DNA from 2 places in the Cupriavidus sp. 30B13 genome. Region 1 is predicted to be linked to the other one. Evidence: predicted binding sites of a transcription regulator. Region 1 holds the regulator's gene; the other holds the start of a gene.

What was found. The regulator NrdR, encoded in region 1, represses ribonucleotide reductase genes. The targets are predictions, from matches to a motif close to CACNANATNTNGTG.
Region 2: ACKI2N_RS16780 (ribonucleoside-diphosphate reductase subunit alpha) is a predicted target of NrdR. The motif match lies at 807-820, and genes of this name have one in related genera.

Annotation. Positions count from the first base shown of each region.
Region 1 covers NZ_CP188223.1:3,125,365-3,140,531, reverse strand. Annotated here, with positions in the region: gene ACKI2N_RS14475 (pilus assembly FimT family protein) at 1-458, opposite strand, end outside; gene ACKI2N_RS14470 (type IV pilin protein) at 462-911, opposite strand; gene ACKI2N_RS14465 (pilus assembly protein PilY) at 976-2,685, opposite strand; gene ACKI2N_RS14460 (pilus assembly protein) at 2,682-3,323, opposite strand; gene ACKI2N_RS14455 (PilW family protein) at 3,317-4,261, opposite strand; gene ACKI2N_RS14450 (hypothetical protein) at 4,258-4,650, opposite strand; gene ACKI2N_RS14445 (type IV pilin protein) at 4,903-5,352, opposite strand; gene ACKI2N_RS14440 (pilus assembly protein) at 5,402-10,219, opposite strand; gene ACKI2N_RS14435 (pilus assembly PilX family protein) at 10,278-10,880, opposite strand; gene ACKI2N_RS14430 (PilW family protein) at 10,889-11,743, opposite strand; gene pilV (type IV pilus modification protein PilV) at 11,740-12,273, opposite strand; gene ACKI2N_RS14420 (GspH/FimT family pseudopilin) at 12,278-12,976, opposite strand; gene nrdR (transcriptional regulator NrdR) at 13,135-13,602, opposite strand; gene glyA (serine hydroxymethyltransferase) at 13,762-15,009, opposite strand; ZMP/ZTP riboswitch at 15,127-15,167, opposite strand, start outside.
Region 2 covers NZ_CP188223.1:3,644,815-3,659,981, reverse strand. Annotated here, with positions in the region: gene ampD (1,6-anhydro-N-acetylmuramyl-L-alanine amidase AmpD) at 1-530, shown strand, start outside; gene ACKI2N_RS16780 (ribonucleoside-diphosphate reductase subunit alpha) at 1,043-3,985, shown strand; gene ACKI2N_RS16775 (ribonucleotide-diphosphate reductase subunit beta) at 4,061-5,260, shown strand; gene ACKI2N_RS16770 (thioredoxin family protein) at 5,355-5,681, opposite strand; gene ACKI2N_RS16765 (DMT family transporter) at 5,678-6,661, opposite strand; gene ACKI2N_RS16760 (LysR family transcriptional regulator) at 6,833-7,750, shown strand; gene ACKI2N_RS16755 (glutathione S-transferase family protein) at 7,879-8,505, shown strand; gene ACKI2N_RS16750 (recombination-associated protein RdgC) at 8,622-9,554, opposite strand; gene ACKI2N_RS16745 (BPSL1445 family SYLF domain-containing lipoprotein) at 9,779-10,357, opposite strand; gene ACKI2N_RS16740 (hypothetical protein) at 10,683-11,090, shown strand; gene ACKI2N_RS16735 (DUF6388 family protein) at 11,168-11,416, shown strand; gene ACKI2N_RS16730 (MFS transporter) at 11,424-13,046, opposite strand; gene ACKI2N_RS16725 (FAD-containing oxidoreductase) at 13,066-14,466, opposite strand; gene ACKI2N_RS16720 (aldo/keto reductase) at 14,520-15,167, opposite strand, start outside.

The DNA.
Region 1 (15,167 bases):
CGGCAGGTCACGGCGAAGGTGGCGGCAAGGAAACCGCCTTGCTCTGAGCGAGAGTATCCCACAGCTGTCATGCGCAGCGTATGGTTGCCTGGCGCGGTGGAGCGCAGCCCGATGCGCAGGCAGGCGTCGCGCATCTCCACCACGGCGAAGGCATGGCCGGCGTGCCCGCCCGCCGGGGCCTGCGCCGATGCCAGGCTCAGGCGCCAGCCGCGGTCCAGCGCGGCGCCGCCCGGCAACGGCGACAGGATGACGTCCTCGCGCCGGGCCACGGCGGTGGCGCGCGCCAGCGCGAGCGAGCCGGCCAGCCGGTCGGTCGCTAGTTCGACCTGATGCCGGGCCAGCAGCCGCTGCCAGGACGGCCAGGCCGCTGCCGCCAGGATGGCCAGCACGGCCAGGCAGGTCAGCAGCTCGGCCAGCGTGGCGCCGCGCCATGCGCGCCGCGGCCGGTACGGTGCCATCGTTCAGCAGGCCGCCGGCAGCGGCACCGGCGTCGCGGCGAACGGGGGTTGCGCGAGCCATTCCCCGGTGCTGCGCAGGATCAGCGTGCCGCACGGCGCATCGGGCCGCTGCGGCACGGCGCGCAGTTCGACGCAGTGCTCCAGCCCGGCGCCAGGGCATGCGCCGGCGCTGATCAGGTGGCGCGTGCGCACCGGCGGCGCCGGCACCGGGCGCGGCCACTGGCCGGCCACCAGCCCGCCGCCGGGCTCTGCCGCAAAGGTCATGGCGGCCAGCGCGTGGCGCTCCAGTTCCAGCATGCCGCCGATCAGGGCGCTGCGCGCTTCGGCGCGCCAGCCGCGCTCGACATGCCGGTGCCAGGCCGGGACGACCATGGCGGCGAGGATGGCGGCGACGGTCAGGGTCACCAGCAATTCGAGCAGGGTGAAGCCGGAAGGATGTGGCCGGCATGTCATGGGCGGTCTCCAGGTGCTGCCCGGCGCGGCGGGCGATGGTCGGAAGCGGGCGCGGCGCGCTGTCTCAGGGCACGCCCGCGCGGATCAGTTCCCGCCAGCGCAGGCGGCCGGTACGGCGGCTGGCCACGGTGCCGTCGAGCGGCGTGGCGCGGCCGGCTTCGACGGACCAGAGCGTCAGCGCCACGGTCTCGCGCGTGGCGAGGCCGGGGCGCGGTAACGGCCCGGAAGCGAGCGGCGCGCGGGCAAGGACGATGCCGGTCCCCGCGCCGACCGCGGCCGGCGGATGTCCCGGGGATTTGACGGCGGAGGCCGGGGCGCCGTCCGCCGCGCGGATCAGGTAGGCCCGCCGGCGTGCATCCGGCGTGCGCGTGACCAGCGCCAGGTGGCCCGGGTCGGCCGGAAGGATCCGTTCGAGCCGCTCGCCCGGATCATGAAGCGGCAGGCGCCAGCCGGCCGGGAGCCGCGCCTTCGCCGGGGCGGCGAGGCCGGGCACGGCGGCCACCTCGCGGCCGTTGCCGTAGACCACCAGGTGGCCGCCTGCCGCGCTGAATATCTCCGGCGCGGCGGGAATGGCCGCCATGCCGGACTGCCCGGAGGCCGTGCCGGGGCCATGCAGGCATTGGCCATCCGCGCGCCACGGCGCCGCGCCGCGCAGATCGAAGCACCAGAGCCGGCCCGCGTCGTCCACCGCATAGGCCGCCACGGCGAGGCCGGCCGCGTCGGACAGCACGGTCGCGGCGAGCAGCGCCGTGCCGGTGGCATCGCCCCCGCAGCCGGCCGCGGGCAAGCGCAGGCGCTGCGCGGCGTACTGCCCGCGCCACGGCGCGTCGGCGGGTTTGTCCAGCGGCAGCAGGGCAAGGCCTTGCGCGGCCAGCGGCACCAGCGCATACCAGCGCTGTCCGTGCGGCGCGGGCAAGGCCAGCGCACGGACCGGTCCCGAAGGCGCGAGCGGGATCTCGGCGGAGGCGGCGGTTTCCCATAGCGGCCCGGGCGGCGGTTCCGCCGCCGTATCCGTGATGTCGAGGGCGAACACGGCAGCCGGGGATTTCGCCTCTGGGCTCCCTGGCCCCGCTGCCACGCCGCATAGCAGAACCGTGCGCCAGCGTCCCGCTTCGAGCCGCACGTCGGCCGCTTCGGGATACGGGCAGGGAGGGCTGGCGGGCCCGCTGACGGGCACCGCCTGCACGGCCGGTCCGGCCAGCTGGCGGTCGCCCGGCCGGGCCGCGGCCTGGCGCGGCGCAATGCCCGGCAGGTAAGCCAGCACTTCCTCGCCGGTGCTCGCGTGGAACGCGTGCAGCAGGCCGTCGAGCGTGCCCAGCCAGACGAGGGAGGGGCGCGCCGCATGCTTCAGCGCGAAGCCGGCATGGCCGGGCCGCCCGGGCATCCACGCCGGCGGCGGCACGAGGACGGGCGCGGCGCCGGCGGGGCTGCGCGCGAGCGGCGCGCGGCGCAGCCGCGCCAGGCGCGTGGCCAGGGGCTCGTCGGTGCCGGCGCGTGCCGCGAGCAGCGTGCGCGAATCGGGGTCGCGCACGGCGAGGCGGGCGCCGGCTTCCCAGATCGGGGCCGGCAGCAGCGTGGCTTGCGCCGGCGCGGTGGCCGGCAAGGCAAGTGCGAGCAGCCTGCCGGTGCCGGGTTGCCGGCCCGGCTGCGCCACGTAAGTGAGTGCCTGCGGGGGCGCGCCGGTGCCGTCGGCGCCGCCGGCGCAAAGCGGGCCCGACAGCAGGCTGGCGAAGAGGCCGGCCAGCAGGTGGCCGTGCAGGACAGGGCGCCTCATGGCTGGAACTCGGTCTGCAGCAGCGCGCGCACCGCGCGGTCGCGTCCGGTGCCCAGCGCGGTGATGCGAAAGCGGGGCGAGGTGTCCTTGCCCGCGCCGCCGTAGACGGGCGTCAGCCATTCCCCGGGCGGGCGTTCATGCCGCAGTTCGACCACGTAGCGCGGCAAGGCCGCCGTGCCGGCGACGCCGGCCGGAAGCACCGGCAGGGCGGCGCCCGTGAATGTCCCGACGACGATGCCGGTATCCGCCTCGGACCCGCGCGCATCGAGCCAGTCGTTCCACACCGGCGGCACGCCCGGCGCCGGCCGGCAAAGCCCCCGCTGCGCGCCGTCGGCGCAGCGCCCGGGCGGCGGCCACGCGGCAAGGCGCGCGTCGGCTCCCGTGGCGCCGGCGCGCAGCGCCAGCAGCAGGTCGGCTTCGGCGTCCAGCAATGCCGCCTCCGCCGCGCGAAAGGCGATCTCGCGCTCGAGCTGGTAAGCCCCGATCTGCCGTGCCGAGAGCAGGAAATGGAAGCCGGCCGCGGTGGTGGCGGCAACCAGCAGCAGCATCGTGCCGACCAGCAGCAGCGTCGTGCTGCCCGCCGCGCGCTGACGCGCGCAGAGCGGGGAGAGTGGAGAGAGCGGGGAGGCTGTCAGCATAGCGTCTCCGTGCAGGGCGCCGGATTGCGCAGCCGCACCGAGGCGGCGAACACGCGGCGCGGTAGCGCAGGCCGCTCCGTGGGTTCGAATATCTCGCCGCCGTCCTGCGCGGGAGACGCGGGCGGGAACAGCACGAGGCCCGGCACCGGCGCGCGCTGCGGCAAGGGGCGTTCGCCGCGCAGGACCAGCGCCACCTGCACGGCCAGCACGCCGTGCCATGCCGGCATCCCGCGCCGGTTTATCTCGTCGGCGGGCAGGAACGTGTCGGGCCTGCCGTCGCCGGTGGTGTCGATGCCGTAGCGCAACTGCATCGTCTCCACGCCCCGCACCAGCGTGCCGGAGGTCCAGCTTCCTGCCTGCGCCTGTCCGTCGCGCCGGCTGGCATAGCGGCACAGCAACTGCGGCTCGCCGTCGGCGCCGCTGGCCACGTAGAGCAAGTTGGTGCCCGCATACGGCGTGTCCGCCCCGGCGCCGGCATCGCCCGCGCCTTGCGCTGCCAGCGCATAGCCGCTGCAGTCCACCATGGTCCGGTCCGGCAGCGCGGGCTGCTGCTCGCGCCCGCTGCCGCTGAAGCGCACCAGCAGCGCATCGCTGCCGTTGACGCCGCGGCGCGCGCAGGTCGGGGCCGCGCCGATGCCCGGCTGCCCGCAGTCGTCGCGGCCCGATACGGCGGGCGGCGCCTGCGCCGGCATGGCCGCCGCGGCCGGCAGCCAGCCGCCATGGCGGATCAGCCGCGTGACCACCGCGAGCGCGTGCTGCCCCCGCTCCTCCAGCAGCACAAGATCGACGGCGGTGCGGTAGGCGGCGTGGACCGCATGAAAGGACGAAGCCGCCAGCGCGCTCACGAGCAGGCCCAGCACGAGGCCGGTCATCAGCTCGACCAGCGTGAAGCCTTGCCCGCGCCGGCGCCGGGCAGTACCGCTACCCGCGCTTCTCATGGCCGGATCCACAGGGCAATGGTGCGCAGGGCGGCGCTGCCGCCAGCGTCGCCGGCGCGCCCGGGCCAGGCGGGCAGCGGGCCGGCCACCGCCAGCCTCGGGCCCCCCACGCAGGCCGGCGCGCCGTCTTCGCCGGCCGCGGAAGCGAGCGAATCGCACAGGCGCAGGTGTAGCCGCCCCGCGTCGGCGCGCGCCTGCTGCAGGGCCAGCACTTGTCCCGGCGCCTCCAGTTCCGCCAGCTCGGCGCCCGCGCGCGTGGCATGGCCCAGCGCTTCGTAGTGGCGCACGGTCCCCAGCGCCAGGGGTGCGAGCGCGGCGAGCGGAAGGAGCCCGATGCCCAGCACCGCGAGCGCGGCGAGGGCTTCGATCAGGAGGTAGCCGCGGCGCATGGCGCGCGGAGGCGGGCGGTGGGCTTGGCGGCCTGAACGGCCTGGTCGCGGCGGCATGGCAATCTCGCGTGGCAGGGGATTGCCTGACGATAGCCGCGCCGCGGGGCCGGAAATGTTCCAGATTGTGGAGACCGGCGGTGGAGAATTCTCAAAATCGCCGATCCACGCCGGCCGCGCCCGACGCGCCGGTGCCGAACCGATACCCGTGTACCGCCGCCGGCGTACTTCGCTCCATCCGGACGGGACGCCGTCCTACCAGCAGTCCTGCGTGCTCCCCGTGCTGGCGGGCGACTTGTTGTTGAGAGAGTCGATCGTCATCTGGCCGCATGCCGCGTCGGCCTTCACCGCGTTCGCGGTCAGCGCGTAGGAGCTGCCGATGCCCGCTCCGCCCGCGGCGATCGAGATGAGGTAGGCGCTGGATCCGCAGCTGTCGCCGGACAGTACGGTGCTGGTGCCGGGGCAGGTCGGCAACTGCAATGCGGCCGGATCGGTGGTGTACGCGTTGTTGACGGTGAAGTACCGCTCCAGCGCGCCCTGTACCCGCAGCAGCGCGGCCTTGCCCTCGGTGCGCCGCGCGCGCAGCACGTATTGCGAGTAGTTGGGGATGGCGACCGCGGCCAGGATGCCGACGATGGCCACCGTCGCCATCAGCTCTATCAGCGTGAAGCCATGGCGCCGCCGCGGCAGGGTCGAGTGGGTCATGTGCTTGTTGCTCCTGTTGCTCCTGGTGCTCGTATTGCCATGCTGCGCGTCAATGCAGGATTTCGCGCCACGTCAGGCGGCCGGTGGGGCTGCCCGCGCTTTCGGACACCGTTTCCTGGTTGCCGCTGGTGCCGGTCAGGAACTTGCATTCCTTGTTCTGTCCGCATCGGGTCACGGTCGGCGTGGGCGTGACGCCGACGGTGGACTGGCGCCCGCCGACGTATTGCTGGCCGCCGTTGCCGGCGCTGCCGTTCACCATGTCGCGCGGGTCGAAGTAGCCATCGTTGTTGACGTCGAACGGCGAGACGGGAAGCCGGCCGCCGGATATCGCGCTGAGTTCCATCAGCCAGCTCGTGCCGCCGTTGGCGCACAGGTCGCCGGACGGGATCAGCGTGGAGAACACGATGCGGTTGCCGCGGATCTGCGGGTTGTAGACCACGCGCTCGCCCTGGGCGGGCAGCGCCGGGGAGAGCAGGTTCAGGTACCAGCCGCTGGTCGCGCCCGACGGGGAGTACGTCACGGAATTCTGGCTGACGAGCCGGTACGCATAGCCGTTGAGCGAGATCTCCTGGGTGATGGCCTGCGCGACCAGGTTGGTGCGCGACACGGTGGCGGGGCTCGCGCTGTCGCGGTCCCAGATGCCGTAGAAGCTCTGCAGGCTCATGTCGGCCGGGTCGCTGGTGTCCACGTAGCGGCCGGTGCCGAACAGCACCATGTAGCCGCCGGCCGGATTGCGCATCACGTCCACCGACGAGGTGATCGGCTGGCGCTTGCCGCCGTCGTCGGTGGCCACGAACAGCAGCGAGCGGGAGCTGTCCTGGGCCCAGGCGGCCGGACCGCCGGCCTTGCGCAGGTCGAACTTCCACAGGTTGCCGAGCAGGTCGCCGGCATAGAGGATGTCCGTGATGCCGTCGCCGTTGACGTCGGCCGGGAAGACCTGCGCGATGCCGTTGGCCGCGGTGGCGGTGCCGTCGTCGACCGACAGCTTCAGGTAGTCGGTGCCCTGCACCCAGCTTTTGGAGCCGGCCGGGCGGTCCAGGAACACGATGTAGATGTGCCCCTTGCCGGCGGTGCTGTTGAAGCCGTTGCCGAACACTGCCGCCCACTTGCCGTTGGCCAGCTTGACGATGGCGGGCTGGCCGAATGTGTAGCCGAGGTCGGCGTCGCTGTTGCTGGTGAACTCCCACAGCACGGTGCTGGCCGCCGTGCCTTCGGCGATCGCTTCGGGATCGGTCACGTCCAGCGCGTAGATGCCCTTGCCGCCCGCGCCCAGGCCGCCCACCAGCACTGTCTTCCAGCTGTTGTTGACCAGCGCGTCGCCGGCGGCGGGGGTGCCGTCGACGTAGTAGGCGTGGGTGTAGCCGGTATCGGTCAGTTTGGCCAGCGTGCCGTACAGCGGCGACGGCACGTAGGCGAACAGTTCCTTGCCGGCGTCGGAGCCGGCGTCCGTGCTGGGGTTGGCGGAGAAGGCGTGCAGCATGCCGTCGTTGGCGCCGACGTACAGCATCGGCTTGCGGTTGCGCTTGTTGGCGACGAAGGCCGCGTAGCCGATGTCGGCCAGGCCGGCATTGGGCGCGCCGACATACTGCGGGCTGGAGTTGACGATGTCGCCCAGCAGCGTGTTGGGCCGCACGCGGAACTTGCCCTGGGCGTCGCCTTCGTTGCTCTGGTCGCCGCGCAGCCAGTTCAGGCGCGCCTGGCCCTGGGCGTCGGTGAGGTTGAGCGCGGTCTGGTATGCCGAAGGCAGATTGCCCCAGCGGAACGGGATGCCGCTGCCGGCCGCGCTGTCGTAGGACAGGATCTTGCGGTTGTTGGCGACGGCGCCCTTGAGCAGCAGCCCCGCGTCCCACAGCGCGGGATTCTGCAGCACGCCATTCAGGTCGACCGCGTAGGCCAGCAGCTGGCCGGACCAGTCGGTGCCGTTGAAGCGGGCCTGGTAGATGCGCGAGCCCGTGGTCAGCGACGACGAGTTGGTCGCCACCGACGCGGCCGACGAGGTCTGGAGGATGGACAGGAACGCGCGCTCCAGCGCCGCCGAGAGCGCGCCCGGGTTGGTGGCGTAGAAGTAGTTGTCGGGCAGGCCGTCGGCACCGCCGCTGCCGTCGGACAGCCGCACGTCCCACTCGGAGACCTGGTCCGGCGTGTTCGAGCCGTTCAGGTCCTTGAAGCCGCCCCACTTCGCCGCGTAGTACAGCGGGTCCAGGAACTGCGAGCCGCTCTTGCCGTTGGCGGTGTAGGTGACGCTGGTTTCCGGGTCGCCCAGCACGCAGTTGCTGCAGCCGCCGCTGGCGTTGAGCTGCGAGCCGGACGGCGTCACCGTGACGTTGGCCGGATCGGTGTAGCTGAAGCCCAGGATGCCGGAGTGGAAGTGCGTGCCGTCCTTGTTGGTGCCGGAGACCGCGTAGCCGAAGCCCTGCCCGTTGGAGGTGGACGCGGAGACCACCTTGGTCGAGATCTTGATGGTGTCGCCGCTGACGCTGTAGGTCAGCGTGCCCCACACGTCCTGGTCGTAGTCGCCGCCCGCGATGGAGTCTTCCCAGTTGACGTAGAACTTGCCGCTGGTGGCGGTCTGGTAGATGACCTTGAAGTCCACCAGCGTGCCGTTGCTGGGCGTGACGCCGCTCGGGTGCAACTGGTAGGACGGCATGATGGTGACCGTCTTGCCGTTCACGTTGACGCTGATCTTGGGCGTGGTGGTGGCAAGCTGCACCGCGTAGGTCGAGACCTTCAGCGATTTCTGGTCGCCGTCCGGCACGCCCAGCGCCTTTCCGTCGCGGATCCGGTTCATGTGGGCGAACAGCGCGGCGCCGGCGATCTGGAACGTGCCTTTCTGCGACGGGCCTTCGGGGCAGATGCCGAGCACGTCGCTGAACTTGGAGACCGCCTTGGCCGAGCACATGTTGTCGATCACCGAGCCCACGCCGCCGGCGAACCATGTCGCAGTGCCGTCGACGCCTTCGCCGGCGCCCACCTTGTCGGTCCAGGGGCTGACGCTGCCGGTGGTGTTGAGGTCGGAGAACTTGTCGAGCTGGTCGCCGTCGTAGGAGGTGACGCTGGAGTTGAACACGAGCGCGTTCAGCGGCGAGCAGTAGGGCGCCTTGCCGGGGTTGGTGGCGGGCAGGTCGAGCGGGTTCGCCCAGCCCGGATTGGTGAGGTTGAGCGTGGCGTCCTTGCCATTGCCGCTGGCGGCAAAGCGGCTGTCCGGCGACTTGCCCGCGAAGTAGCGCAACGTTTCGAGATAGATCTCGGAGATCGGGTTGCCCCAGGTGGAGCAGTTGCCTTCATTGGCAGGCTGGTTCTGCGAGGTGCTGCCGCCGCTCGAGACGATGCCGGTCTGCTGGTAGTTGCACTTGTCCGCGTTGACGTAGCTGCCGTCGCCGTAGTTGTACCCGTACGGGCGCAGGTGGTCGATGTTCCAGACGATGCCCTTGACGGCGTTGTTGCCGGAGAACAGGAAGGTGCCGTTGTCCGGGTTGATCTCCTGCGCGAAATTGGTCACGTTCCGGCGCAGCACGCCGCCCGAGATGTTCTTGTCGTAGGTGCCGGTCATCAGGCCGAACAGCATCTGCCCGGTCTCGCCGTACTTCTGCAGCAGCCCGTAGGGCTTGTAGGTGGTGCCGTACTGCTTGCAGTTCTCGGTGCCGATCAGGCCCGCCACGCAGACCTGCACGCGCGCGTTGAAGGTGCCGGTGGCCTGGCCGGAGCCGAGGCCGCGCGCCGTTTGATCGGGATTCTCGGCGGACGAGTTGATGCCCGAGACCGCGGCCCGGTTGCCGTTGGAGGAGCCGGTGACGGAGACGTTGTTGTTGCCGACCTTGATCGACGGCAGGAACGATCCCTGCGTGTTGCTGGCCTCGCTGAACCAGTTGCACTGGTACTTCTCGCTGGCGCCCCACGTGGCATAGTTGCCCTTGACCACGCGCAGCACCGGCGCCTGCGTGTTGGTCTGCGAGTTGGTGCTGCCGGATCCGGGCGTGACGTTGCAGATGGTCAGGCCGCCGCGGGTCAGGTTCTTGACCGACCACGACGAATAGGTGGCGCCGGTGCCCTTGGGATCGGACACGCCGTCCGGGTAGATGGCCACGCTGACCTGCTGGCTGCCGCTGGTGGCGGTCACCCAGCCGGTCAGCGTGGTGTTGGCCTGGGCCCCGGAGTCCTTCGCCGTGAACTGGAGCTGGTCGCCCTTCTGTATGCCGGTGTTGGAGTTCAGGCTGACGGTGATGACGTTGGCCCGCATCTGGATGTTGCTTCCCGACGTCACGGTGCCGATGTCGGACATCAGTTCCACGTCGCTGAACGGCACCAGCTTCCGGATGTCGGCGTCGTTGTTGTAGTACTTGGCCCAGGCGTGCGCGTCCATCGGCAGGAAGGCGCGTTCGAGCACGGTGGCGCTGGCGGTGTCGGTCGAGCGCGTGCCGCCATAGAGGATCTTGCGCACCTCGTCGATCCGGCTCATGGTGGCCCAGTTCAGGAAATTGCCGCTCCAGGTGGTGCCGTCGCAGTACTTGGTGGTGGTGACGGCGCTGGGCACGAAGCCCTTGATCGTGCTGTTGTCGTAGCCGTAGCACTTGTACGAGTCGAAGTACCCCGCGTAGTCGATGGCGTTGTTGTACGTGGTGTCGAGCGCGCCGTCGTTGTTCAGGTCGGTGTAGTCGTTGTACGCCTTCTGGTGCAGCGAATGGTCCTTGGACAGGTCGATCATCACCATCGGCGGGACGTTGCCGCCGGCATAGAGCGGGCGCGCGGCCAGGTTCAGCTGGGCGGCGGACGCCGAGGCGAGCGCGAGCAGGAACGACACTGCCAGCAGCACGCGCTGCAGGCGGCCGACGGGACGGCCGAGGAGGCTGCCAAGGATGTGCTGGGTCATGGTGGGCCCGACAGGTAAGGTGACAGGTAAGGAGACACGTAAGGGTCGCGGGTACTGCTCAGAAACGGACAACTTCCTGCACCGTGACCTTGGTGGCGGGATTGGCGCCATAGCCAAGCGCGGTCACGCGGAAGACATATTGCGTAGCACCGGCGCGCAGGCTGCCTTCTGCGATGTCCGGGATCGATTCGATGATGTAGCGCGGCTGCTGCGACACGCCGCCCGACTTGTTGTCGGCCGCCAGCGGCATCTTCTGGCTCGCGCTCAGGTTGGTGATCTCGCCGAGCGCGACCGAGCGGCTGGTGTCCTCCAGGTACAGGTCCCAGACCTGGCTGCCGCTGTCGGCGGGGACGCAGAAGCCCTTGTAGCCCTGGATGTCGCAGGTCGGCGAGGCGCCCGTGCGCCCGGACAGGCTGCGCACCGTGCTGATGTCGTTGCGCGCGTCCCGCAGCGCGGCTTCGGCGGCCTGCAGCGCGATGTTCTGGTCGCGCGAGTTGCGGGCCATGCGTTCGGAAGACAGGCTCGTCAGGCTGGCTGCCACGCCGAGCAGCGTCAGGATGATGAGAAACAGCAGCACCATCACCAGCGAGATGCCGCGCTGCGCCCGGCGTGCTGGCAGTGGGGCAGGAGCGGAGCGGCGGAGCGGGGTGGGGAGACGCATCTCGGTGCCTAGTTCAGTCGGTTGCGGACAGCGATGTAGAAGCTGATGTGCTTGCGCAGGCGGCCGTCGTCCGGCAGCACGGCGACGCTGCCGGCGTCGCCGGCCGGCGCGTTGTCGGCGGCGGCGTAGCCCTTGCCGAAGTGGTTCAGCGTGAACGAGGCCGGCTTGGGGTTGGAGCGCGCGGCGCCGCGCAGCACCATCGAGATGCGCAGGGCCCGCACGTTGCCCATGGTCGCGGCGCCGGGCGGGACGTAGCGGTTGATGGTCTCGTCGCCGTCGGTGTCCTCGCCCAGCAGCACCTGGAAGAACTCGACCCCGGAGAACAGCGGCGTGGCGGCGCCGTTGACCGTGCATTGCAGCCACGGCGTGCCGGCGGCATCGTTGACCACGGAGAAGGTTTCCACGGTTTCGAAGTTGCCGTTGACGTTCTCGCCCAGGCAATTCACCGCCGAGCCGTCGGCCACGGGGGCGCCGGCTTCCGAAGCGCTCTTGGCAGGGTCGCCGCCGGCCTTGGACGAGCCGAAGTAGCGGAACGTCACGCTGTCGCTGGTGTTGACGCCGTCGTCGTTGGTGGCGTCGAGCGGATTCGCCGCGCCGAAGTCGTTGCTGTAATAGGTGAAGTCGCTGTAGCCGGCCTGCCGCGCCTCGCGCTGCAGGAGCTGGCCGATGGCGCGCGCGTTGGCCTGGATGTCGGCCACGTCGCCCTGCGTGTCGTAGGAGCGCCGTTGCGCCAGGTAGACCGAACTGGTGGCGATCATCAGCAGCATCGCGATGACGAGGCCGACCATCAGCTCCACCAGCGTGAAGCCGCCGGTGCTGGCGGGCCGGGGATGGCGGCGCGGGCGCGGGGTCGATGGGGTCATGGCACGAGCGCGGTGACGAAGAGTTGGCTGGCGCCCTTGTCCTCGTGCCACCAGATCTTGATGACATAGGGCGCGCCGGGCTGGTTGTCGCAGGCCGGCGCGGCCGGCCCGGTGCCGTCGTTGGGCGTGCTGTCGACGCAGACGGTGCCGGTGCCCCCCGGCAGCGCGGCGGCGACGTCCTCGGTCCAGTCCTGGAAGCTGCTGCGGGCCATCGCGTCCGTCGAGCAGCCCGCCGCCGTATAGCAGGCGGGCGTGCTCTGCGCCGTCGGCAGGTTGTACGTGCCGGCCTTGGTCGCGATCTCGTTGCTGCGGATCTGGTCGGCGAGGTTGTAGGCCATCACGGTGGCGATGTTGCGCATCGAGGCCGTGCGGTTGTCGATCAGCGTGTGCATCTGGAGCACGGTCAGGGCCAGCACGCCGATCGACAGGATGACCAGCGTGACCAGCGCCTCGATCAGCGTGAAGCCGCGGGTCCGGCCGGGCTGGCGGCGCGTCGGGCGCATGGCGGCGGGGAAAGCGTTCCGGCTCATGGCGTCACGACGCACTGCAGGCGGCTTGCCGGGAGCCGGCGCGGCCGGTGCCGGTCAGCGACACCGTCAGCCCGTCGTTTGCCGAGCCGTGCTCGCAGAATTGCCAGGCGGCATTGGGCGGCGTCGACGCACCGAACGAGCGGAACCGCACCACGGTGCCGGAAGGAATGTTGCTGGCGACGATCGCGGTCCGGGCGGTCGGCGCATCGCTGTTGCGGATGACCTCTTCGCCGGCGCCGATCTGGCCGTCGTTGTCGGCGTCCACGAAGATGACGCGGCGCCTGGACCAGTCGTCCGTGCAGCTGGCGCCGTCCATGGTCGGGCAGATGGTGACGGTGGCGTTGCGCCGTGCCGCCTCGCTGCGCGCGGTCTCGATATCGCTGACCAGCCTGGACGACTCGCTCGTTATCCGGCTGCGATGAAGAAAGGAGCTGAAGTTCGGTATGGCCGCCGCCGCCAGGATGGCCAGCACGGACAACGCCACCATCAGTTCGATGAGGGTGAAGCCGCCCGGGCGGCAGGGAGCGGGCCGATTGCGCGGATGACGCAGGGCAGAGGGCGCGGCAGCCGCATCCCGGAAACAGGGGCGTGAGCCGGCCAGCGCCGTCCGCTTGCCGCACGGCGCTTTCCCCGGTGCCCACAATGGCCTGGCGCGCGCACGCGTCGCCAAGCCCGCTGCCGCCTGGCAGGAAGGCTGACCCATAGTGACTCCCGTCCGAAAAACTGTTCTTATCTGTTCTTATTCTTAGCTGGCGTACCTCGCCTCTGCGGGCGAGTCGACCGTACCTTCCACACCGCGCCAGATGATATCCGGCGCAGATTAAAGGTAGTGCAGATTAAACAGCTTTCCTCGGAGTTCGGCTACCCCTTCCGAGGGGTAGACGCGGAAAACTCGTCGAGCATGTCGCGGAATTCAGACACGTCCTCGAAACTCCGGTACACGGAGGCGAAGCGGATATAGGCAATCTTGTCGAGCCGGCGCAGCTCGCGCATGACCAGTTCGCCCACCTGGCTGCTGGGGATTTCCTTTTCCCCCAGGCCGAGCAGCCGTTCCTCGATGCGGGAAATGGCGTCGTCGATGGCTTCGGCCGAGACCGGGCGCTTGCGCAGCGCCAGGCGCATGGAGTCCTTCAGCTTGTCGCGCACGTAGTCGGCGCGCGAGCCGTTCTTCTTGACGATGGCGGGGAAGGAGCGCTCGATCCGCTCATAGGTGGTGAAGCGGCGGTCGCAGGATTCGCAGCGGCGGCGGCGGCGCACGGTATCGCCTTCTTCCGACATGCGCGTGTCCAGGACCTGCGTGTTGGGATGGGCGCAAAAGGGGCATTTCATGCCTGACCACCTTCAAAGTTTGAGCCTGGGCGCAGGCTGCGCGGGGCAGCGTCTCGTCATCTTGTCATTCTGTGAGACGCCGGGCCGGGTTGGCAAGGCCCGTGCCGCGCGGCGGCACGGGGTTGCCGGCCGCCCGCGCGCGGCGGGCGGCGCAGTGCGTCAGCCGTAGACCGGGAAACGCTTGGTCAGGGCTGCCACCTGCTCGCGCACGCTGGCGATGTTGGCCGCGTCGTGCGGGTTGTCCAGCACGTCGGCCACCAGGTTGGCCACCAGGCGCGCTTCGTCTTCCTTGAAGCCGCGCGTGGTCATGGCCGGCGAGCCCAGGCGGATGCCCGAGGTGACGAACGGCTTTTCCGGGTCGTTGGGGATGGCGTTCTTGTTGACCGTGATGTGGGCCTCGCCCAGCACCTTCTCGGCTTCCTTGCCGGTGATCTTCTTGGCGCGCAGGTCGACCAGCATCACGTGGCTTTCGGTGCGGCCGGAGACGATGCGCAGGCCGCGCTCGATCAGGGTCTCGGCCAGCACGCGGGCGTTCTTGACCACTTGCTGCTGGTAGGTCTTGAACTCCGGCGAGAGCGCTTCCTTGAAGGCCACGGCCTTGCCGGCGATGACGTGCATCAGCGGGCCGCCCTGGATGCCGGGGAAGATGGCCGAGTTGATGGCCTTCTCGTGCTCGGCCTTCATCAGGATCACGCCGCCACGCGGGCCGCGCAGGCTCTTGTGGGTGGTGGTGGTGACGAAGTCGGCGTGCGGCACCGGGTTGGGGTACTCGCCGGCGGCGATCAGGCCGGCGTAGTGGGCCATGTCGACCATGAACAGCGCGCCGACCGACTTGGCCACGCGGGCGATGCGCTCGAAGTCGATGCGCAGGGCGAAGGCCGAGGCGCCGGCGATGATCAGCTTGGGCTGCTTTTCGCGGGCCAGCTTTTCCAGCGCGTCGTAGTCGATGTCTTCGTTGGCGTCCAGGCCGTAGCTGACCACGTTGAACCACTTGCCGCTCATGTTCAGCGCCATGCCGTGGGTCAGGTGGCCGCCTTCGGCCAGGCTCATGCCCATGATGGTGTCGCCCGGCTTGAGCGCGGCGAAGAACACGCCCTGGTTGGCCTGCGAGCCGGAGTTGGGCTGCACGTTGGCGGCTTCTGCGCCGAACAGCTGCTTGACGCGGTCGATGGCGAGCTGCTCGACGATGTCGACATACTCGCAGCCGCCGTAGTAGCGCTTGCCGGGATAGCCCTCGGCGTACTTGTTGGTCAGTTGCGAGCCCTGCGCGGCCATCACGGCCGGCGAGGTGTAGTTTTCCGAGGCGATCAGCTCGATGTGTTCTTCCTGGCGCTGGTCTTCCTTCTGGATGGCGGCAAAAAGCTCGGGGTCGATCTGGTCGATCGTATAGCGGCTGCGTTCGAACATGGCGAAAACTCGTCTGAAAAATTGGGATCCGAATGGCTTCGGGGTAGGGCGCGCGGGGAAGGCACAGGCGACCGGCGCCGGCGCAAACGCACCGGCACAGGGCGCACCCTGCTTCCCATTCGCTGCCCAGGCGAGCGGCAGGCGCCGAACTTCGCGCC
Region 2 (15,167 bases), 520 kb from region 1:
CGTCGCCCAATTTCGATGCGCGCCCGGCCGGCCTGCCGGTGGAGCTGGTGGTGATCCACAACATCAGCCTGCCGCCCGGCCAGTTCGGCAGCGGCGACATCGAGGCCTTCTTCCAGAACCGGCTCGATCCCGCGCGTCATCCGTTTTTCGCCACCATCCACGATGTGCGTGTCTCGGCGCATTTCCTGGTGACGCGCACGGGCGAGCTGGTGCAGTTCGTGTCGTGCCTGGACCGGGCCTGGCACGCCGGGCAGTCCGAGTTCCTCGGCCGGCCGCGCTGCAACGACTTTTCCATCGGCATCGAGATCGAAGGCAGCGACGACCAGCCGTTCACGTTGGCGCAATACCACACCGCCGCGGCGCTGGTACGTGCGCTGCTCGCCGCCTATCCGGTGCGCGCGCTGGCCGGCCACAGCGATATCGCCCCCGGGCGCAAGACCGATCCGGGCCCGCATTTCGACTGGACCGCCTTCGCGGCCGCCGCCGGCGTGGCTGCCGGCATGCTGCCCTACCGCAAAGACCGGCCCTGAAGCAAGCGCGCGGCACGCGCTCTGGGGGCATCGAGCGGACACGGGAAAACCCTGATAAAGTCCGGCCCCTATCGAAGCGGCCCGGGCAATCGAAAAAATTTCTTTTCATCGGGCGGTAACGCACCGACGGGCCGAATCCCTTGCGTCTCTTGGGCTGGCGGGTTCGGCACGGTGCCACATGCCGCCGCCGTCACCGGCTCCGCTTCAAAAAGCCGCTTGTCAAGACTGGTCAAGCCGCTTCATTTCACTATACTTAGTCCAGTTTTTCGCATCGACCACTATATCTAGTGGTGCTTTTCGGGGAGCCGGCCTAGGTGTGCAGTTGCCGCCGCGGCGCTACAGCGCGTTGCGTGCGGTCCGCCCGAGGACTGGCGCGTCACAAGAGTCCCAGCAGAATCCAGCAATGCAGTTCGCCCCGGCCGGTCAGGGCCAGGCGAGCCTTTCCTGTCTTGCGTCTTTTTGCTCGGGGCTCTTTGTCACTCATAAAACACGGGTAAGAACAGGAGTTCCTCATGCAGACAGCCCAGAACGAATTTTCCACCGGCGCCGTCGCCGCCGGTGTCGCAGCCAACCCGCAGTCGAGCCCCGCTGCTGCCGGCGCTGGCAACTACCAGGACTACAAGATCATCCGCCGCAACGGCGCCGTGGTGGCGTTCGAGCCGAGCAAGATCTCGGTGGCCGTGACCAAGGCCTTCCTGGCCGTCAACGGCGGGCAGGGCGCCGCTTCCGCGCGCGTGCGCGAAGTGGTCGAGCTGGTCACCCAGAACGTGGTGCGCGCGCTGCTGCGCAGCCGCCCGAGCGGCGGCACCTTCCATATCGAAGACGTGCAGGACCATGTCGAGCTGGCGCTGATGCGCTCGGGCGAGCATGAAGTGGCCCGCTCCTACGTGCTGTACCGCGAGAAGCGCACCCAGGAACGCGCCCAGGCCAATGCCCAGGCGGTTGCCCGCGTGCAGGAAGGCGGCGCCACCTTCAACGTGACCGACGGCGGCGTGGCCCGCGTGCTCGACGTGAGCTCGCTGCACGCGCTGATCGACAACGCCTGCTCGGGCCTCGGCGACGCCGTCAGCGCCGAGCCGATCCTCAAGGAAACGCTCAAGAACCTGTACGACGGCGTGCCCATGACCCAGGTCTACGACTCGGCCATCCTGGCCGCGCGTACCCTGATCGAGAAGGACCCGGCCTACAGCCAGGTCACCGCGCGCATCCTGCTGCACACCATCCGCAAGGAAATCCTGGGCGCCGAAGTGACCCAGACCGAAATGGTGTCGCGCTACGCCGACTACTTCCCCAAGTTCATCGCGCGCGGCATCGAAGCCGAGCTGCTCGACGAAAAGCTGGCCACCTTCGACCTGGCCCGCCTGGGCGCCGCGCTGGACGCCCAGCGCGACTTCCAGTTCAACTACCTCGGCCTGCAGACCCTGTACGACCGCTACTTCCTCCACGTGGACGAAGTGCGCATCGAAATGCCGCAGGCCTTCTTCATGCGCGTGGCCATGGGCCTGGCGCTGAACGAGAAGGACCGCGAAGGCCGCGCCATCGAGTTCTACCAGCTGCTGTCGTCGTTCGACTTCATGTCGTCCACGCCGACCCTGTTCAACTCGGGCACGCGCCGCTCGCAGCTGTCGTCGTGCTACCTGACCACCGTGTCGGACGACCTCGAAGGCATCTACGAAGCGCTCAAGGAAAACGCGCTGCTGTCCAAGTTCGCCGGCGGCCTGGGCAACGACTGGACCAACGTGCGCGCGCTCGGCTCGCACATCAAGGGCACCAACGGCAAGTCGCAGGGCGTGGTGCCGTTCCTGAAGGTGGTCAACGACACCGCGGTGGCGGTCAACCAGGGCGGCAAGCGCAAGGGCGCGGTATGCGCCTACCTGGAAACCTGGCACCTGGACATCGAGGAATTCCTCGAACTGCGCAAGAACACCGGCGACGACCGCCGCCGCACCCACGACATGAACACGGCGAACTGGATTCCCGACCTGTTCATGAAGCGCGTGATGGAAAACGGCGAATGGACGCTGTTCTCGCCGGCCACCTGCCCGGACCTGCACGACAAGGTAGGCCGCGCCTTCGAGGCGGCCTACCTCGGCTACGAAGCCAAGGCCGCCAGCGGCGAACTGAAGCTGTTCAAGAAGATCCCCGCCATGCAGCTGTGGCGCAAGATGCTGGGCATGCTGTTCGAGACCGGCCACCCGTGGATCACCTTCAAGGATCCGTGCAACATCCGCAGCCCGCAGCAGCACGTGGGCGTGGTGCACAGCTCCAACCTGTGCACGGAAATCACGCTCAACACCAACGAGAGCGAGATCGCCGTGTGCAACCTGGGCTCGGTGAACCTGGTGGCCCACCTGAAGCAGCAGGCCGACGGCACCCAGGCGCTCGACCACGCCAAGCTCGAGAAGACCATCCGCACCGCCATGCGCATGCTCGACAACGTGATCGACATCAACTACTACGCGGTCGACAAGGCGAAGAACTCCAACCTGCGCCACCGCCCGGTCGGCATGGGCATCATGGGCTTCCAGGACTGCCTGCACGTGCTGCGCCTGCCGTACGCCAGCGACGCGGCCGTCAAGTTCGCCGACACCTCGATGGAAGCGGTGTGCTACTACGCCTACCTGGCCTCGACCGAGCTGGCCGAGGAGCGCGGCCGCTACAGCAGCTATGACGGCTCGCTGTGGGACCGCGGCATCCTGCCGCAGGACTCGCTCAAGCTGCTGGCCGAGGAACGCGGCGGCTACCTGGAAGTCGACATGTCCTCGTCGATGGACTGGACCGGCCTGCGCGCGCGCATCAAGCAGCACGGCATGCGCAACTCGAACTGCATCGCGATCGCGCCGACGGCCACGATCTCGAACATCATCGGCGTGTCGGCCTGCATCGAGCCGACCTTCCAGAACCTGTACGTGAAGTCCAACCTGTCGGGCGAGTTCACCGTGGTCAACGACTACCTGGTGCGCGACCTCAAGGCGCGCGGCCTGTGGGACGAGGTCATGGTCGCCGACCTGAAGTACTTCGACGGCTCGCTGTCGCGCATCGACCGCATCCCGCAGGACCTGCGCGACATCTACGCCACCGCGTTCGAAGTCGAGCCGAGCTGGCTGGTGGAAGCGGCCAGCCGCCGCCAGAAGTGGATCGACCAGGCCCAGTCGCTGAACATCTACATGGCCGGCGCCTCGGGCAAGAAGCTGGACGACACCTACAAGCAAGCCTGGCTGCGCGGCCTGAAGACCACGTACTACCTGCGCACCATGGCGGCCACGCACGTGGAGAAATCCACCGTGTCGCGCGGCTCGCTCAACGCCGTGTCGTCGGGCAGCGACGGCGGCCTGGCCGCCTCCGGCCTGGACCGCGCCGCGGCCTCCGCGCCGGCCATGCCGGAAGCCGAGGGCGCGGTCTGCACCATGCGTCCGGGCGACCCCGGCTTCGAAGAGTGCGAAGCCTGCCAGTAAGCTGAAAGCCGCCCCCGCAAGCCCAGAGTGGGCCGCGGGTGCGGCCCACTAGAGAATTCCACGGAGAACCACACCATGCTGAGCTGGGACGACGACGTTCAAGCCACCCCGCCGGCTGCACCGCAGCCCGCTCCCCAACCCGCCCTGCAGGCCGGCCTCGGCGCCGACCAGCAAGGCGTGCTGCCGCCCGCCGCCACCCAGCCGGCCGGCTCGGGCATCCTCGGCAACCACCCGAACGCCGCCGCCGTGCAAAGCGACCGCCGCGTCAACGCCGCCGACAAGCGCGTGATCAACGGCTCGACCGACGTCAACCAGCTGGTGCCGTTCAAGTACAAGTGGGCCTGGGAAAAGTACCTGGCCGGCTGCGCCAACCACTGGATGCCGCAGGAAATCAACATGTCGCGCGACATCGCGCTGTGGAAGGACCCGAACGGCCTGACCGAAGACGAGCGCCGCATCATCAAGCGCAACCTCGGCTTCTTCGTCACCGCCGACTCGCTGGCCGCCAACAACATCGTGCTGGGCACCTACCGCCAGATCACCGCGCCGGAATGCCGCCAGTACCTGCTGCGCCAGGCCTTCGAGGAAGCGATCCACACGCACGCCTACCAGTACATCGTGGAGTCGCTCGGCCTCAACGAAGCCGAGATCTTCAACGCGTACCACGAGGTGCAGTCGATCCGCGACAAGGACGAGTTCCTGATCCCGTTCATCGACACGCTGACCGACCCGGCCTTCACCACTGGCACGCCCGAGAACGACCAGAAGCTGCTCAAGTCGCTGATCGTGTTCGCCTGCATCATGGAAGGCCTGTTCTTCTATGTCGGCTTCACGCAGATCCTGGCGATGGGCCGCCAGAACAAGATGACCGGCGCCGCCGAGCAGTACCAGTACATCCTGCGCGACGAGTCGCTGCACTGCAATTTCGGCATCGACCTGATCAACCAGATCAAGCTCGAGAACCCGCACCTGTGGACCAACGAGTTCAAGGCCGAGATCACCGAGCTGTTCAAGAAGGCGGTGGACCTGGAATACCGCTACGCCGAGGACACCATGCCGCGCGGCGTGCTGGGCCTGAACGCGCCGATGTTCAAGGGCTACCTGCGTTTCATCTGCAACCGCCGCTGCCAGCAGATCGGCCTGGAGCAGCTGTTCCCGAACGAGGAAAACCCGTTCCCGTGGATGAGCGAGATGATCGACCTGAAGAAGGAACGCAACTTCTTCGAGACGCGCGTGATCGAGTACCAGACCGGCGGCGCGCTGAGCTGGGACTGAGGTGCTGCCGGGCCGTCGCCCGGCAACTGCCGACAAGCCCCGCATGCCTGTGGCATGCGGGGCTTTTTTTGTCCGCGCCGGCCTTGCGCGGCCGTCAGTCGCCGATCTGCCGCAGCGCCCGCTCGATGGCCTCGGGGCCGTCCGGGCGCACCAGCCGCGCCACTTCCGCGCCGTCGCGCAGGAACACCAGCGTGGGCCACAGCTTGACGTGGAACGAGCGGCCCAGCCGCCGGCCGCTGCCGTCCTCGATCTTGAAGTGCCGCACGCCCGCGTGCGCGGCCAGCGCGCGGGCCAGGTGCGGCTGGGCGTGCTGGCAGTAGCCGCACCAGGGCGCGCCGAACTCGACCAGCACGGCGCCCTTGAGGGCGTCGATCTCGGCGCGTGCGGGCTCGTGCTCGGCATATTGCTGGGTCATCGTCATGCTGGGGTCTCCTGGCCGGTGCCAGCGGCTAGCTTAGCCGATGGCGCCCCGTCCTGCGCCGGCGGCGCGCCGGGCGCGGGCTGCGCCTTGCCGAACCGGACCGTCGCCAGCAGCGAGGCCGCCACGATCAGTCCGCCGCCGGCCCAGGCCGTGGCGGAAATCCGCTCTCCCAGCCAGAGGCTGGCGAACAGCGCGCCGAAGGCCGGTTCGCTGCCCATCAGCAAGGCCACGCGGGTGGGGCTGCTGCGCCGGATGGCGTAGTTCTGCGCGAAGAAGGCGAACAGCGTGCAGGCCAGCACCAGGTAGAGCACGCTGCCCCAGAACGGGCCGTGGCCGGCCAGCGCGGGCAGCGGCTGCCACTGCGCCGGCATCAGCGCCAGCGCCACCGCGGCGCTGCCGGCGGCCACCACGCCGGATTGCACCGCGGTCATCGTCAGCGTCGGCAACGGCGCGGCCCGCATGACGCGCTTGGTCGCGCAGACGATCAGCGCGCGCAGCGCCGCGGCGGCCAGGATCAGCGCGTCTCCCGGGTTGAAGGCGAGCGCGCCGTCGCCGGCCAGCAGCCACGCGCCCGCCAGCGAGAGCGCCACCGCGGCCCATTCGAGGCGTGCCGGGCGGCGCCTGAGCAGCAGCCACTCCACCAGCGGCGTCAGCACCACGCACAGGCTGATCAGGAAGGCCGCGTTGGCCGCGCGCGTGAGCAGCACGCCGAAGGTTTCGCACAGGAAGATGCCGAGCAGCAGCACGCCGGTGCCGAGCACGCCGCGCAAGGCGGCGCGGTCGGCCTGGCGCAGCGCCGCCAGCGCGGGGCTCAGGATCACGAAGGTGATGCCGAAGCGCAGCGCCAGCAGCCCCAGCACCGGATAGAAGGCGAGGGCGCCCTTGACCACGCCGTAGCTGCTGCCCCACACGATGGCGACGGCGAGCAGCATCAGGTCGGACAGGATCAGCAGGCGCTTGGGCGTGGTGGAGGCGGGCATGGGCGGTTCCGGGAGGCAGACAGGCGAGAGAGGCATTGTCCGGCTTTGCGTGGACGCCGATAATCGGGTTGGCGCGCACAGCTTTTATGTCGCCGATGCATAGATGCGCCAGGCCGTGCGTCACCAGCCCGGCCGCCGCCCGCCGCCCCCCATTCATCCCGACCCGTGCCGATGAACCCGACCGATTTCCTAGCCCTGCTGCCCGACCTGGCCGTGTTCGCGCGTGTGGTGGATGCCGGCAATTTCTCGCTCGCCGCGCGCCAGCTCGGCAGCACGCCGTCGACCGTGAGCCGCCAGATCAAGCGGCTGGAGGAAGCGCTGGCCACGCGCCTGCTGGAGCGCTCCACGCGCAAGCTGCGCATGACGGAGTCGGGCGCGCAGGTGTACCGCCATTGCCGCGACATGGTGAGCGCGGCCGCGGGCGCGGTGGATGCCGCGGGCCAGCTGGCCGCGCGGCCGCAGGGCACGGTCAGCGTGAGCGCGCCGACCGCGTTCGCCAAGACGGTGATCCATCCGCTGGTGCCGGGATTCCTGCGCGCCCACGGCGGCATCGACCTGCGGCTGGTGTTTACCGACCATGAGGCCGATCCGCTCGAGCACGACCTCGACCTCGTGATCCGGCTGACCGAGCGGCCGCCGCCGGGGCTGGCGGGGCGGCGGCTCGGCGCGGTGCGCTGGGTGCTGTGCGCGTCGCCGGCCTACCTGCGCGCGCACGGCACGCCCGCGCACCCGCGCGAGCTGGCGCGCCACGACTGCCTCTATCTCGGCGAGACCGCCGACGACAACCGCTGGCGCCTGCGCCGCGACGGCGAGGTCCATACGGTGGCGGTGAAGGGGCGCTATATCGCCAACCACGCCGGCGCGCGGCTGGAGGCGGCGCAGCAGGAGCTGGGCATCGCCGCGCTGCCGGACTTCGCCGCCGCCGCGGCGCTGCGCGACGGCACGCTGGCGCGCGTGCTGGCCGACTGGGAAATGCAGGCCCGCGCCTACGTGGGGCCGGTGTGGCTGCTGTATCCGCCCAACCGCTTCCTGCCGCCCAAGGTGCGCGTGCTGATCGACTACCTCGCCGCGCATCTCGGGCCTGCCTGAGTCGCGGCCCGCCGTGGTTCCCCGAGGCGGCGAACGATGCAACACTAGCGGGCGGAGCCATGAAGCAACAGAGCGGCCGGCGAGGCCGCCGCTTTTTCCCCACGCTGTTTTCAGGAGACATGCCACCCATGACGCAACCCGAAATCACGCTCTACCACTCGCCCAACACGCGTTCCACCGGCACGCTGACGCTGCTCGAGGAACTGGGCGCGCCCTACCGGCTGCACTCGCTCAACATGAAGGCCGGCGAGCAGCGCGAGCCGGCCTACCTGGCCATCAACCCGATGGGCAAGGTGCCGGCGATCCGCTACGGCGACGCGCTGGTGACCGAGCAGCCGGCGATCTTCATCTTCCTGGCGGACCTGTTTGCGCAGGCGAAGCTCGCGCCGGCACTGACCGATCCGCTGCGCGGCCCCTACCTGCGCTGGCTGGCTTTCTACGGATCGAGCTTCGAGCCGGCGCTGGTGGACCACTCGCAGCAGCGCGAGACGCCGCGCTCGATGTGTCCCTACGGCGACTACGCCACCACCATCGGCACGCTGTTCGCCCAGCTGGAGAAGGGCCCCTATCTGCTCGGCGACACCTTCAGCGCGGCGGACGTGCTGTGGGGTACCGCGCTGGCCTGGACCACGCAATTCAAGCTGGTGGAGGCCACGCCGGCGGTGCAGGCCTACATCGGGCGCACCACCTCGCGCCCGGCGGTGGCGCGGGCGCGCGAGATCGACGCCAGGCTGGTGGCGCAGCAGGGCGGCTGAACCGCGCCGCCCGCCGCCGCCGGCGCGGCCGGGCGGCGGCTTCAGGCGGCTTCAGGCGGCTTCAGGCGGCTTCAGGCGGCTCAGGCGGCTCAGGCGGCTCAGGCGGCTCAGGCGGCTCAGGCGGCCTTGCGCTCGGTGGCCGCTGCCTCGCCCGTCTTGCGCTCGCCGCCCAGCGCCGCGGTCAGGTCGGCCAGCAGGCCGGCCAGCTCGCCCGCCATCATGGCGAAGTCTCCGTCGAAGCGCTCGTCTTCGTCGCGCGCGCCCGGATCGGCCTGTTCCTTGATGACGTCGAGCGGAGCCACGCGCTTGACGGCCAGCGACTCGGTCAGCACGAAGGAGACGCGGTCGTTCCAGGTCATCGCCAGGCGCGTGCAGCGCTTGCCGGCGGCGATGTGGCGGCGCAGGTCCTCGGGATCGAGCGGATGGCGCACGTAGCGCACGGTGGCCTTGCTCTCGGCGCTGGACTGCAGCTCGATCTCCTGGTCCACGGTGAAGCCGGCCGGCGCGGTGTCGCTCGACAGCCACTCGGTCATGGCGGCGACCGGCGACAGGTTGACCTGCAGCGTTTCCAGCGGCAGCGGGTCGATCGACTTGAACAGCAGGCTGCGCACTTCGTCGGCCTTGGCCGGGGAGGCGGCGTCGATGGCCAGCCAGCCGTTGACCGGGTCGATCCACACGCGGGTGTCGCGGCGGATGCTGAAGGCGCGCGGCAGCAGTTCCTCGGTCACCTGTTCCTTGAGCTCGCGCATCTGCTTGCGGCCGGGCTTGAAGCCCTGCTGCTCTTCGATCTCGGCGGCGCGCGCCTTGGTGACCTGGTTGACCACGGTGGTGGGCAGGAGCTTTTTCTCGGTGCGCAGGGTCAGCAGCATCTGCTTGCCGACCAGGTGGACCAGCGCGCCGTTCTCACGCGGGGAGGCCCAGCCCTGGGTCTGCATTTCCAGGCTGGTGCCCGGGAAGAAGGCATGGCGCGCGAGGCTGGCCTCGACTTCGTCGGCGGCAAGGGTCCACGGCGCGGACAGACGGTGCAACTGGAGATTCTTGAACCACATGGGAATTCGGCCAAAGGGACCGATTCTAGCCGGTTAGCGTGACCGGTGCGGTAACAATGCGTGAAGTGCGTGGCGCGGGGAGCCGCAAGGCAACGGGAGGCAATGGCGAGGCGCGGCAACTGGAGAGGCGAGGCAGCCGCGCGCCGGCCGGCGTGGCGCCAAAGCGGCAGGGGGCCGGGCTGCCTGCGGCATCCCGGCCCCCTGCCTGCGTCCCGGACCCCGGATCAGATATCGAGCTTGCTGATCTTGGAGCCTTCCAGCGACAGGCCCGCCATCAGGCCCGCGTTGGTCACCACGAAGCCGACGATCGGCTGCTGGGCGGTGTTGGTGTCGATGGTGCCGTTGGCGCCGATGGTGGCAAGCGCCACGGTGGCGTCGCCGCCCACGGTCCAGCCGCTGCTGTTGACGAACTTGTCGAGCGCGTCCTGGGTCATGAACATCAGGATGATGGCCTTGGACTGCGCGCCGATCTGCCAGCCCACCGAACCCGAGATGATGCGGTAGTAGCCGCGCGTGGCGCCGCCCGTGCGCAGTGCGCCGTCGCCATACTCGCCGCCGATCACGAAGCCGGCCGACAGCGTGTTGGGGAAGACCAGGATGCCGCGCGCGCGGTTGGCCAGCTGGCGCGAACTGCCCGCCGTGGCGTACAGCTTGTTGAGCGCGCCGTCCACGCCGCTGTCGATCTCGCGGCGCTTGGCCGACTTGTCGGTAGGCGCGCTCGGCGTGGTGGTGCAGGCGCCCAGCAAACCCGAAGAAGCCACTATCAGTCCTGCCCCTGCCGTCAGAAACGATCTGCGTTCCATACTCACTCTCCTGATTGTTTTACCGCACTGCACCGTTACCCCGGAGCAAACTTCACGCTCCCCGTGCTCAAGGATAGGCGTAATCGGCACTTGTAGAAACGTGAATCGCACAGGAAAATTCTGCATCGCCTTTTCCCGGCGTACTGCTCAAACCTCCGCGTTTCTGGAGAAATATACAAGGCGGCCGGTTCAAACGGTGTAGGACGAAACTGCAATTTGCGGCGTCTCTGTCCTACAAATTGGCGGCAAGGGTGCGGGTGCGGGGTTTTCCCGCGCTTTGCCGACCTGGCAGGAACCTGGCGCCGGCCGCGCCGGTCCATGAAGCATGACATTCGCCAAATCCGCTCTCGTCCTCGTTCCCGCCGCCTTGCTGGCGGCCTGCGCTTCGCGCCCGCTCGCGGCCGATCCGCAGGCGCTCAGCGCAGCCAATGCGCAGTGGCAGTCACTGCGCGCCGACTATACCGCCTGCGCCAGGGACAAGGCCGATGCCGGCCTGCCCGGGCGCGGCTCGGCGCAGGACCTGGCCGGCGCTGCGCTCAAGGCATGCCAGCCCACGCTCGACGCCATGCGCGGCGCGTTCCGCGATTACCTCGATGCGCAGATGGTGTCCTCGCACGGCCACGACAGCGCGCGCCAGGCCGCCGACCGCCTGGCCCAGGACACCGAGGCCAAGACCCGCAGCTACGTGGTCCGCTACGTCGAGCGGGAGCGCTACAACGCCGGCCAGCACTGACCGGGCTGCCGGCCGGCCCGCCGCTGTGGTGTAATGCGCGGGCACGGCCCCCCTCACTCCATGGCAGTCCGCTTCCGATGAATCTCTCCCCCGAACGCCTCCAGCTCGCCCACGAGCGCTTTCTTGCCGACAATCCCGAGGTGGTGTCGCTGCTCAAGGCGATCACCGAGCGCCACGCGCGCGCGGCCGGCATGAGCGTGGCGGCGTTCCAGCTCAGCGAGCTGGAGCGCGCCATCGGCCGCGAGGCCCGGCTGCGGCGCCTGACCCCGGACGAGTTGCTGCTGGTCTACCTGGGCGAGCGCACGGCACCCGCGCCGCGCCGCTGAGCGGCCCTCAGGGCCGGGCCGGCGGCATCGCGGGCGCCGCGCGCCGGCCGGCCGGCAGCAGCCACCAGGCGCAGCCCGCGCCGCCGGCCGCCAGCAGCGCCGACAGCAGCATCACCGCGCGAAAGCCCGCCACGAAGGCCTCGTCCACCGCCTGCCGGACATGGCGGGCCGCCTGCGCATCGGCCGCCGGCGGGATCGCGATGGCGGCCAGCCGGCCGCGCTGCGCCTGCACCGCCAGCGCCAGTTGCGGCGGCACCGCGCCCGGCCGCGCCAGCGCACGCTCCAGCCGGTGGCCGAACACCCCCGCCATCACGATCCCAAGCCCCGCGATCGCCAGCAGCGTCGCCACCCGCGCGGCGGCATTGTTGATGCCCGACGCGGTGCCGGCCGTGCCCGGCGGCACCGCGTTCATTACCGTGGTGGTCAGCGGCGCCACGCTGATCGACATGCCCGCGCCGAGCACCGCCACGGCCGGGAAGAACGTCGTCCAGTAGCTGCCGCCGGCGCCTGGCAGCGCGAACAGGGCGAAGCCCGCTGCCGCCACCAGCGGTCCCACGATCAGGGGCCGGCGCGCGCCGTGCCGGTCGGCCAGGCCGCCGGCCCAGCCCGAGAGCAGGAACATCAGCAGGATGAAGGGCAGCAGCGCCGCGCCGGCGCCGGTCGGCGAATAGCCCTGCACCTGGATCAGGTTGAGCGGGAAGAAGAACAGGCCGCCGCCGAGCGCCGCGTAGAGCAGCAAGGTCAGCAGGTTGGCGCCGAGGAAAGCGCGCGAGCGGAACAGCGCCGGCGGCATGACCGGATTGGCCGCGCGCGCCTCCACGCGCGCGAACAGGGCCAGCGCCAGCACGCCGGCGGCGGCCGGCAGCCACACGGCGGGCCGGCCCCAGCCTTGCTCCGGCGAGGCGATCAAGGCATAGACCACGCCGCCCAGCCCCAGCGCCGCGAGCAGGCTGCCGGGCCAGTCGAGCGGGCCCGGCTGCGCTGGCGCGCGGCTTTCCGGCACACGCCAAAACGCGATCAGCAGCACCGCCGCGGCCAGCGGCAGGTTGACCAGGAAGGCGGCGCGCCACGACAGGTGCTCGATCAGCCAGCCGCCTACCACCGGCCCGAGCGCGGTGGTCATGGCGGTGGCGCCGGACCAGGTGCCGATGGCCTTGCCGCGCCGGCTTTCGTCGAACGAGGCCGACAGCAATGCCAGGCTGCCCGGCACCAGCAGCGCCGCGCCCACGCCCTGCGCCGCGCGCGCCGCCACCAGGTGGCCGATATTGCCGGCCAGCCCGCACCAGGCCGAAGCGGCGGCGAAGACCGCCACGCCCAGCGCGAACACGCGGCGGCGCCCGAAGCGGTCGCCCGCCGCGCCGCCCACCAGCAGCAAGGCCGCCAGCAGCAGCGCGTAGGCCTCCACCGCCCATTGCATGCCGCTCAGGCCGGCGCCGAGGTCCTTCTGCAGCGCGGGCAGCGCCACGTTGACCACGGTGCCGTCGATGAAGGCCATGCTCGACGCCAGGATGGTGGCGGCCAGCACCCACGGCTCGTCGGCGCGGGGGCAGCCGGGACCGTCGGCAGGGGGTGGCGCGTGGCGCAGCGCGCCGTCGTCGCACGGCCCCTGGGCCAGCGGCGTGGTGGACATGCCGGGTGCCGGGCCGCGCTCAGGCTGCCGGCGCCAGCGGCCGCAGCTCGCCCAGCATGGTCGGCACCAGCTCGGACACGGTGGGGTGGATGTGCACGGCGCGCTGCAGCACCGTGTAGGGCGCGCGCGCATACATGGTGTCGAGGATGCAGTGGACGACCTCGTCGCCGCCCACGCCCAGCACCGCCGCGCCCAGGATCTCGCGGCTGTCGGCATCGACCAGGATCTTCATGAAGCCCTGCGTCTCGCCTTTCTCCACGGCGCGGGCCACGCGCGTCATCGGGCGCATGCCCGCCAGCACGCGGCGGCCGGACGCGCGCGCCTGCTGCTCGGTCATGCCGGCGCGGCCCAGCGGCGGATCGGTGTAGAGCGCATAGGCGGGAATGCGCTCGCCCACGGTGCGCGGCGCTGCGCCCGGCGCCGCGTCCAGCAGGTTGGCGGCGACGATCTCGAAGTCGTTGTAGGCGGTGTGGGTGAAGGCGCCGCGCCCGTTGCAGTCGCCCAGCGCCCAGATGCCGGGCACATTGGTGCGCAACTGCGCATCCACCTCGATATAGCCGTGCGCGTCGGTGGCCACGCCGGCGCGGTCCAGGCCGAGGTCGTCGGTATTGGGACGGCGGCCCACGGCCAGCAGCACGTGCGAGCCAACCACTTCGGGCGCGCCTTCGGTGCAGGCCATCTTCACGGCGACCTCGGCGCCACGCCGTTCCAGCGAGATGCACTCGGCGCCCAGGCGCAGGCCGATGCCCTCGGCGGCGAGCATGCCGCGTATCGCCTCCGACACGTCCGGGTCCTCGCGCGGGATCAGGCGCGGGCCGCGCTCCACGATGGTGACCTCGCTGCCGAAGCGGCGGAACATCTGGCCGAACTCCAGCCCGATGTAGCTGCCGCCCACCACCAGCAGGTGCCGCGGCAGCTTGTCCACCAGCATCATGCTGGTATTGGTCAGGTAGTCGACCTGCTCCAGCCCAGGCATCGGCGGGGCCGAGGCGCGCCCGCCCACGTTGATGAAGATCTGGCCGGCGCGCAGCACCGTGTCGCCCACGCGCACGGTGTCCGGGCCCTCGAAGCGCGCGTGCCCCAGGTAGACGGTGGCGTTCTCCAGGCCGCGCATCCAGGCTTCCACGCCGTGGCTGGACCTGGCGACGATGCCATCCTTGCGCGCCTTGACGCGCGCCATGTCGACCGTGACCGGGCCGCCCGCCACCACGCCGAAATCGGCGGCGCGGCGCGCCAGGTGCGCCGCGTAGGCGCTTGCCACCATGGCCTTGGTCGGGGTGCAGCCGTCGTTGACGCAGGTGCCGCCGAAGGCCCGCCGCTCGATCACGGCCACCTTGCGCCCGGCCGCGGCCAGGCGCGCCGCCATGGATGGGCCGGCCTGGCCGGTGCCGATGATGATGGCGTCGTAGTCGATGGGCATGGCGTGGGTTCCTTGGCTGGCGCGGTGGCGGCGGGCCGCGGCCACGCCGGGGATCAGAGCATTTCCAGCGGGTGCGGGCCGCGCGGTGGCGCAAAGGCGGCATCGAGCTCGGCCAGCTGCCCGGGCGAGAGCCGCTGCGCCAGCGCGCCGTGGTTTTCGCGCAGGCGCTCGCGGTGGCCGGTCTTGGGAATGGCGATGACGTCGTCGCGCGCCAGCAGCCAGGCCAGCGCGGCCTGGGCGGGGCTCATGCCGTGCTGCGCGGCGAAGCGCGCCAGGCGCGCATTGCGCAGCAGCGCCGCCTGCTCGATCGGCGAGTAGGCCATCAGCGGCACGCCGTGGCGCCGCAGCCAGGGCAGCAGGTCCCACTCGATGCCGCGCCGCGTGAGGTTGTAGAGCAACTGGTTGACCGCCACCTGCTCGCCGCCGGGCACGCGCCACAATTCCTCCATGTCGCCGAGGTCCAGGTTGCTGACGCCGAAATGGCGGATCTTGCCGGCCTGCTGCAGCGCCAGGAAGGCGGCCATGGTTTCGGCCAGCGGCACGCCGCCGCGCCAGTGCAGCAGGTAGAGGTCGAGCCGGTCGGTGCCGAGCCGGCGCAGGCTGCGCTCGCAGGCGGCCACCGCGTCCTTGCGGCCGGCGTTGTGCGGATAGACCTTGCTGACCAGGAACACTTCGTCGCGGCGCCCGGCGATGGCCTCGCC